Linked DNA regions of Dinoroseobacter shibae DFL 12 = DSM 16493. The main gene of each other region encodes a partner of the protein of the gene in region 2 in a complex. Links are inferred from orthologs where the notes say so. Each region holds a gene or a part of one and is shown on either strand. Other genes may lie near its edges.

Evidence for each region.
Region 1: the proteins of uvrB (region 2) and DSHI_RS12625 are in contact, whole or in part, in a crystal structure (PDB 7EGT), measured with the Thermus thermophilus proteins. The link is inferred for Dinoroseobacter shibae DFL 12 = DSM 16493 from one-to-one orthologs. Residues at the interface, in WP_096411307.1 of Thermus thermophilus: Glu23, Leu25, Arg26, Asp27, Gly28, Glu29, Arg30, Phe31, Arg55, Glu326, Asp327, Phe328, Glu379, Ser382, Gln383, His398, Gly400, Arg401; in WP_096412145.1 of Thermus thermophilus: His654, Arg656, Phe657, Gln666, Asp668, Glu669, Lys680, Arg681, Leu682, Ser683, Lys685, Tyr686, Ala687.

The regions. Positions count from the first base shown.
Region 1 is NC_009952.1:2,633,676-2,637,081, forward strand. The notes cover bases 83-3,173. They hold DSHI_RS12625 (ATP-dependent helicase), read right to left. Parts: upstream 2,789-3,173; coding sequence 377-2,788; downstream 83-376. Other genes in these bases: DSHI_RS12620 (EthD family reductase), read left to right, coding at 83-340; DSHI_RS12630 (alpha-hydroxy acid oxidase), read left to right, coding at 2,891-3,173. Outside these bases: more of DSHI_RS12620, read left to right, coding at 32-82; more of DSHI_RS12630, read left to right, coding at 3,174-3,406. UniProt on the Escherichia coli protein: A helicase with DNA-dependent ATPase activity. Unwinds DNA duplexes with 3'-5' polarity. Translocates on single-stranded DNA with 3'-5' polarity. Initiates unwinding more efficiently from a nicked substrate than double-stranded DNA.
Region 2 is NC_009952.1:2,318,972-2,322,235, reverse strand. Bases 316-3,264 are described here. They hold uvrB (excinuclease ABC subunit UvrB), read right to left. Parts: upstream 2,905-3,264; coding sequence 727-2,904; downstream 316-726. Other genes in these bases: DSHI_RS22990 (hypothetical protein), read left to right, coding at 573-698; DSHI_RS11160 (BrnA antitoxin family protein), read right to left, coding at 316-382. In the rest of the region: more of DSHI_RS11160, read right to left, coding at 1-315. UniProt on the Escherichia coli protein: The UvrABC repair system catalyzes the recognition and processing of DNA lesions. A damage recognition complex composed of 2 UvrA and 2 UvrB subunits scans DNA for abnormalities.

The DNA.
Region 1 (3,406 bases), 310 kb from region 2 along the record:
CGGCACACCGCCGAATGAGGAGGACGCCCCCATGCCCATGACCCTGCAAGTGCTCTACCCCACCGAAGGTGGTACCAGCTTCGATTATGCCTATTACACCGGCAAACACATGGAGATCGTAACCGAACACATGTCCGCGCATTTCGACAGCGTGCTGGTGACCCGCGGCCTCGCGGGCGGCCCCGACACCCCGCCCGGCTTCCACGCGGTCGCCACCTTCACCTTCGCCGACCAGGCCGCGCTCGACGCCTGCCTTGCTGCCGCGGGTCCTGCGGTCGGGGACATCCCGAATTTCTACAGCGGTCAGCCCCAGATGCTCATCGGCGAACAGATCGGCTGACCGGCGCGCGGACGGGGTGTCGGGCAGGCGCGCCGCTCAGAACGGCACGTCATCCGCCCTGTCCGCCGCAACCACGAATTTCGCCACCAGCTTCTTGACCCCGGCCTTGTCGAAGGCGACCTCCAGCTTGTCGCCTTCGATCCCCGTCACCGCGCCGTAGCCGAATTTCTGGTGAAACACCCGGTCGCCGAGCCCATGGGCCGGCACCGCCGTCGCGTCGATCACCATGTTGCGCGCCTCGCGCGGCTGGCTCGTGCCCCGTGCGCCCGCGCGCGCCTGCATCCGCCGCCAACCTGGCGAATTGTAGACATTCGCCTCCGCCGCCTTGGTTTCCAGTTGGGAGCCGGCAAAGACCCCGTCCGGCATTGCCCCCGGCGCAGCCGCGCCATAGCCGCCGCCATAAAGCCCCGGCGGGGTCAGCACCTCGACATGGGCCTCGGGCAGCTCGTCGATGAACCGCGAGGGCATTTGATCCTGCCATCGACCAAAGACTCTCCTGTTGCTCGCGAAAGAGATAGTGCAGAGTTCCTCGGCGCGAGTGATGCCGACGTAGGCCAAGCGGCGCTCCTCATCGGCTTCTCGGCCTATTTCGACCTTGCCTGTCTGATCGTCTATCGAACGTTGCGACGGGAATATGCCGTCCTCCCAGCCCGGCAGGAACACGGCCGGAAACTCCAGCCCCTTGGCCGCGTGCAGGGTCATGATCGACACCTGCGGCCCCGCATCGCCCTTGTCGTTGTCCATGACCAGCGAAACATGCTCCAGGAACCCCTGCAGGTTCTCGAACCCCTCCAGGGCCTTAACCAGTTCCTTGAGGTTCTCCAGCCGCCCCGGCGCCTCCGGCGTCTTGTCGTTCTGCCAATGGGTGGTGTAGCCGCTCTCGTCCAGGATCACCTGGGCCAGCTCCACATGGTTCGCACCGTCCCGCGCCGCCGCCGACCAGCGGTCCAACCCGTCGATCAGCAGCCGCAATTCCGCGGCCCCCTTGCCGCCCAGCCCCTTGGCCGCCAGCAATATCCGCGCGCCTTCCTTGAGCGGCACGCCATTGGCCCGCGCGGCCGCCTGGATCTTCGCTTGGGCCTTGTCGCCCAGACCCCGCTTGGGGGTGTTCACGATCCTCTCGAAGGCCAGGTCGTCCTCGGGGCTGGTGACCACGCGGAAATAGGCCATGGCATCACGGATCTCCATCCGCTCGTAGAACCGCGGGCCACCGATCACCTTGTAAGGCAGCCCGATGGTCAGGAACCGGTCCTCGAAGGCGCGCATCTGGTGGGAGGCACGCACGAGGATCGCGATCTCGTTCAACGCGAAGGGCCGCATCCCGCGCGTGCCGTTCTGCATCGACTCGATCTCTTCACCGATCCAGCGGGCCTCTTCATCCCCGTCCCAATGGCCGATCAGGCGGACCTTCTCGCCCTCTTGCGCATCGGTCCACAGCTCCTTGCCGAGCCGCCCCTTGTTGCCGGAAATCACCCCGGAGGCCGCGGCCAGGATATGGGGGGTGGAGCGATAATTCTGCTCCAGCCGGATGACAAGCGCGCCGGGGAAATCCTTCTCGAAGCGCAGGATGTTGCCCACCTCGGCCCCGCGCCAGCCATAGATCGACTGGTCGTCATCACCCACGCAGCAGATATTCTTGTGCCCGCCCGCCAGAAGCCGCAGCCAGAGATACTGCGCGACGTTCGTATCCTGGTACTCGTCCACCAGGATGTAGCGGAACCAGCGCTGGTACTGCGCCAGCACGTCCTCGTGTTTCTGGAATATCCCCACCACATGCAGCAGCAGATCGCCGAAATCCGTGGCATTCAGGGTCTTCAGCCGCTCCTGATAAGCGGCATACAACTCCACCCCGCGGGAATTGAAGGCCGACGCCTCGGCGGCGGGCACCGCATCCGGCGCCCAGGCGCGGTTCTTCCAGCCATCGATGATGTGCGCCAGCTGCCGCGCGGGCCAGCGTTTCTCGTCGATATTCTCGGCGACGATGATCTGCTTGAGCAGCCGGACCTGGTCGTCGGTGTCCAGAATGGTGAAGTTCGACTTCAACCCCACTAGTTCCGCATGCCGGCGCAGCAGCTTCACGCCGATCGCGTGGAAGGTGCCGAGCCAGGGCATCCCCTCCACCGGCTGGTTCATCAGGGTCGCCACCCGCTCCTTCATCTCGCGGGCGGCCTTGTTGGTGAAGGTCACCGCCAGGATCTCGTTCGGCCGCGCCGTCCCTGTCAGCAGCAGATGCGCGATCCGGCATGTCAGCGCCTTGGTCTTGCCCGTGCCCGCGCCTGCGAGCATCAGAACCGGACCGTCGAGCGATTCAACCGCCTGCCGCTGGGCCGGGTTCAACGTGTCGAGATAGGGGGCCGCCCGCGCCCCTGCGGCCTGTGCTCGGGCGCGCGCCGACAGGGACAGGGCCGCGCCCTTCTCGAACGCATCGGAGTCGTCAAAACTGTTCATGCCTCTGACCATAGCGCGAAGCCCCCCGGGGGGAAAGCTATGTTCCACATCTGTTCGCAATTCCGTCATTGCGCAATCAGATGAATGGATTAGCAAGGGCGCATGGATTTCGACACGACCCATCCGGCCATTTCCGACCTGCGGCGCGCAGCACGGCGCCGCATCCCCGGCTTCGTGTTCGAATATCTCGACAGTGCCACGGGCGACCGCGAGATCGGGGTGCAGACCACGCGCGCGGCGCTCGACGCGATCCACCTGCTGCCCGGCATCCTGCACGGGCAGATCACGCCGGAGCTCGAAACACCACTGCTCGGCCAGACCTATGCCCGCCCCTTCGGCATCGCCCCCGTGGGCATGTCCGGGCTGATCTGGCCCGATGCGGAACGGCTCCTGGCCGCGGAGGCCGCGACCGCGCGCATTCCCTATGGCCTCTCGACCGTGGCCACGCAGACGCCCGAACGGGTCGGCCCCGTGGCGGGCGAGATGGGCTGGTTCCAACTCTACCCCCCCGCCGACCCGGGCATTCGCGACGACATCATGGCCCGCGCCCGCGCCTCCGGCTTCGGCACCCTGGTGCTGACCGTGGACGTGCCCGCCGACAGCCGCCGGGAGCGCCAG
Region 2 (3,264 bases):
ACTCCTCCGGCAACTCGATCCCCAGCGACCGGTCCCGGCTGCGTGCGAACCGCTCCAGCTTGTAGACCTCCGCGATCCGCATCTGGGCGTAGGTCGCCAGCAGCCGGTTGATCCGCGCCTGGTATCCCGGCCCCATGGCGCGGAAGAACTTCGCCACGCTCTCGTCCAGCCGCAGGGTCACTTTCGTCTTCTTCTCCACCAGCGGCAGGTCCGCCTCCAGGGTTTGCCAGGCGTCGGGGACCAGCGCCTGGATGCGACCCGCCCAGGCGTCGTCCCGCTCCAGCCCGTGCAGGTGCAGGGTCAGCCGTTCGCGGGCCAGCCGCTGGGCGCGGGTTTCGCCCTTGGCGTCGGACCACAGGGGGTGAGGGGGCAGGTCGGGCATCGGCGCACTCCGTGATGTCAGGCGCCGATACCCTCCGCGATCCCGGTTAACGGGGCGTGACCGGTGCGTGCGCTGGTGCCCGACACCTGTCCGACCCGGGCCCGACGCCGATCCGACCCGGTCGGACGGCCCCTTGCGCCGCCCCGGCCCCCGTGCTGTGATGCCGCGAAACCGGACCCAGGAGGCCCCCATGACCCGCAAGATCCTCGCCCTGCTCATCGCCCTGCCGCTGCTCGCCGCCTGCGCCCAGGTGGACCCCGAGACCGTCGAGGACGTCTCCGAGGCCGAGGCGATGACCGAAGACCTGCCGATTTAACGACGCGGCGCAAGGTTCGGAAAAGGCGCTATTTTTTGCGCCGCTTGACGTTCCCGCCGCGCTGGCCCGGGCGGCCCGCGGTGCTGCGCCCCTGGGCCTTGACGGCCGCGTCGCTCGCCGCCTCGATCGCCGATTGCCGCGCCAGCGGGTCGTCCGCAATCGCCAGATCCACCGCCTCCAGCCGCTTGACCTCGTCGCGCAGGCGCGCGGCCTCCTCGAACTCCAGGTTCTCCGCGGCCTTGCGCATATCCGCCCGCAGCCCTTCAAGAACCGTCTCCAAGTTCCCGCCGTGCAACGGTTTTTCGACCTTGGCGGTGACCCGGTTCATGTCCACGTCGCCCTGGTAGAGCCCGGCCATCACGTCTTCGACATTCTTCTTCACCGTCTCCGGCGTGATGCCATGTTCCTCGTTATAGGCGATCTGCTTGGCGCGCCTGCGGTTGGTTTCGGCCAGCGCGCGCTCCATCGATCCGGTGATCCGGTCGGCATACATGATCACCCGCCCCTCGGCATTCCGCGCCGCCCTGCCGATGGTCTGCACCAGCGAGGTCTCCGAGCGCAGGAAGCCTTCCTTGTCCGCATCTAGGATCGCCACCAGACCGCATTCAGGGATGTCCAACCCTTCGCGCAGCAGGTTGATCCCGATCAGCACGTCGAAGGCGCCGAGCCGGAGATCCCGCAGGATTTCAATGCGCTCCAGCGTGTCGATGTCGGAGTGCATGTAGCGGACCTTGATGCCCTGTTCGTGCATGTACTCGGTCAGGTCCTCGGCCATCCGCTTGGTCAGGGTGGTGACCAGTGTGCGGAACCCGTCGGCGGTGACGCGGCGGACCTCGTCCAGCAGGTCGTCCACCTGCATCTCCACCGGGCGGATTTCGACCTGGGGGTCCAGCAGGCCCGTGGGGCGGATCACCTGTTCGGTGAACACGCCGCCGGCCTGTTCCAGCTCCCACGCGGCGGGGGTGGCCGAGACGAACACCGACTGGGGCCGCATGGCATCCCATTCCTCGAATTTCAGGGGCCGGTTGTCCATGCAAGACGGCAGGCGGAAGCCGTGCTCGGCCAGGGTCATCTTGCGCCGGAAGTCGCCCTTGTACATGCCGCCGATCTGCGGAACCGAGACGTGGCTCTCGTCGGCGAAGACGATGGCGTTGTCGGGGATGTATTCGAAGAGTGTGGGCGGCGGCTCCCCCGGCGCGCGGCCGGTCAGGTAGCGCGAATAGTTCTCGATGCCGTTGCAGACGCCCGTCGCCTCCAGCATCTCGATGTCGAAATTCGTGCGCTGCTCAAGCCGCTGGGCCTCCAGCAGCTTGCCCTCGGCGACCAGCTGGTCGAGGCGGATGCGCAGCTCTTTCTTGATCGACACGATCGCCTGCTGGAGCGTGGGGCGGGGCGTGACGTAGTGGGAGTTGGCATAGATCCGGATGCGGTCGAGGGTGTCGGCCTTCTCGCCGGTGAGCGGGTCGAACTCGGTAATGCTTTCAAGCTCTTCGCCGAAGAACGAGAATTTCAGCGCCCGGTCCTCCATGTGGGCGGGCCAGATCTCCAGGCTGTCGCCGCGCACCCGGAAAGAGCCGCGCTGGAACCCGGCGTCGTTGCGGCGGTATTGCTGGGCCACGAGATCCGCCATGATCTGGCGCTGGTCATAGGACTGCCCCGCGACCAGGTCCTGGGTCATCGCCTCGTAGGTCTCCACCGAGCCGATGCCGTAGATGCACGACACCGAGGCGACGATGATCACGTCGTCGCGTTCGAGCAAGGCCCGGGTCGCCGAGTGGCGCATCCGGTCAATCTGCTCGTTGATCTGGGATTCCTTCTCGATATAGGTGTCGCTGCGCGGCACATAGGCCTCGGGCTGGTAGTAGTCGTAATAGCTGACGAAATATTCGACCGCGTTGTCGGGAAAGAACCCCTTGAACTCGCCATAGAGCTGCGCGGCGAGGGTCTTGTTCGGGGCGAGGATGATCGCGGGGCGCTGGGTCTGCTCGATCACCTTGGCCATGGTGAAGGTCTTGCCCGTCCCGGTCGCGCCCAGAAGTACCTGGTCGCGTTCGCCGTTGCGCACGCCCTCGCTCAGCTCCGCGATGGCGGTCGGCTGGTCCCCAGCAGGCTCGAAACTGGTCGCCATCCGGAACATCCGACCGCCTTCGAGCTTGGGACGGGTGCGGACATCATCGGCGCTGGCATGCAGGACGGGTTGATTCATCGGGCAACTCCTTACGTGAGTCTTAAAATGATCTGTTTTTGTTCCACTGCAAGGGGGGATTGGCGACCGCATTTTGCAACGAAAATTTGCAATTCTGCATGGGGCGCGGACAAGAAGTTGATTTGAATCAAGGGGCTGCGGGGAGGCGGTCTTAGACCTTGGTCTCGGTCGTTTGCGCAACAGGGTTTTAAAGGTGAGAAAAAACAGGAGTTTAAAATATCAGCGACGTGTGGTCGCTCCGGCGGGCACAACCAAAGCGGGATAAATTTATTGTAAACCTTAAATCACCCGCGTAGCGTTCAAGGGCAAGCAGCAAATGGCTGCCGGTCGGTCTCGCACCACCCACCCCACCCCTCGCTC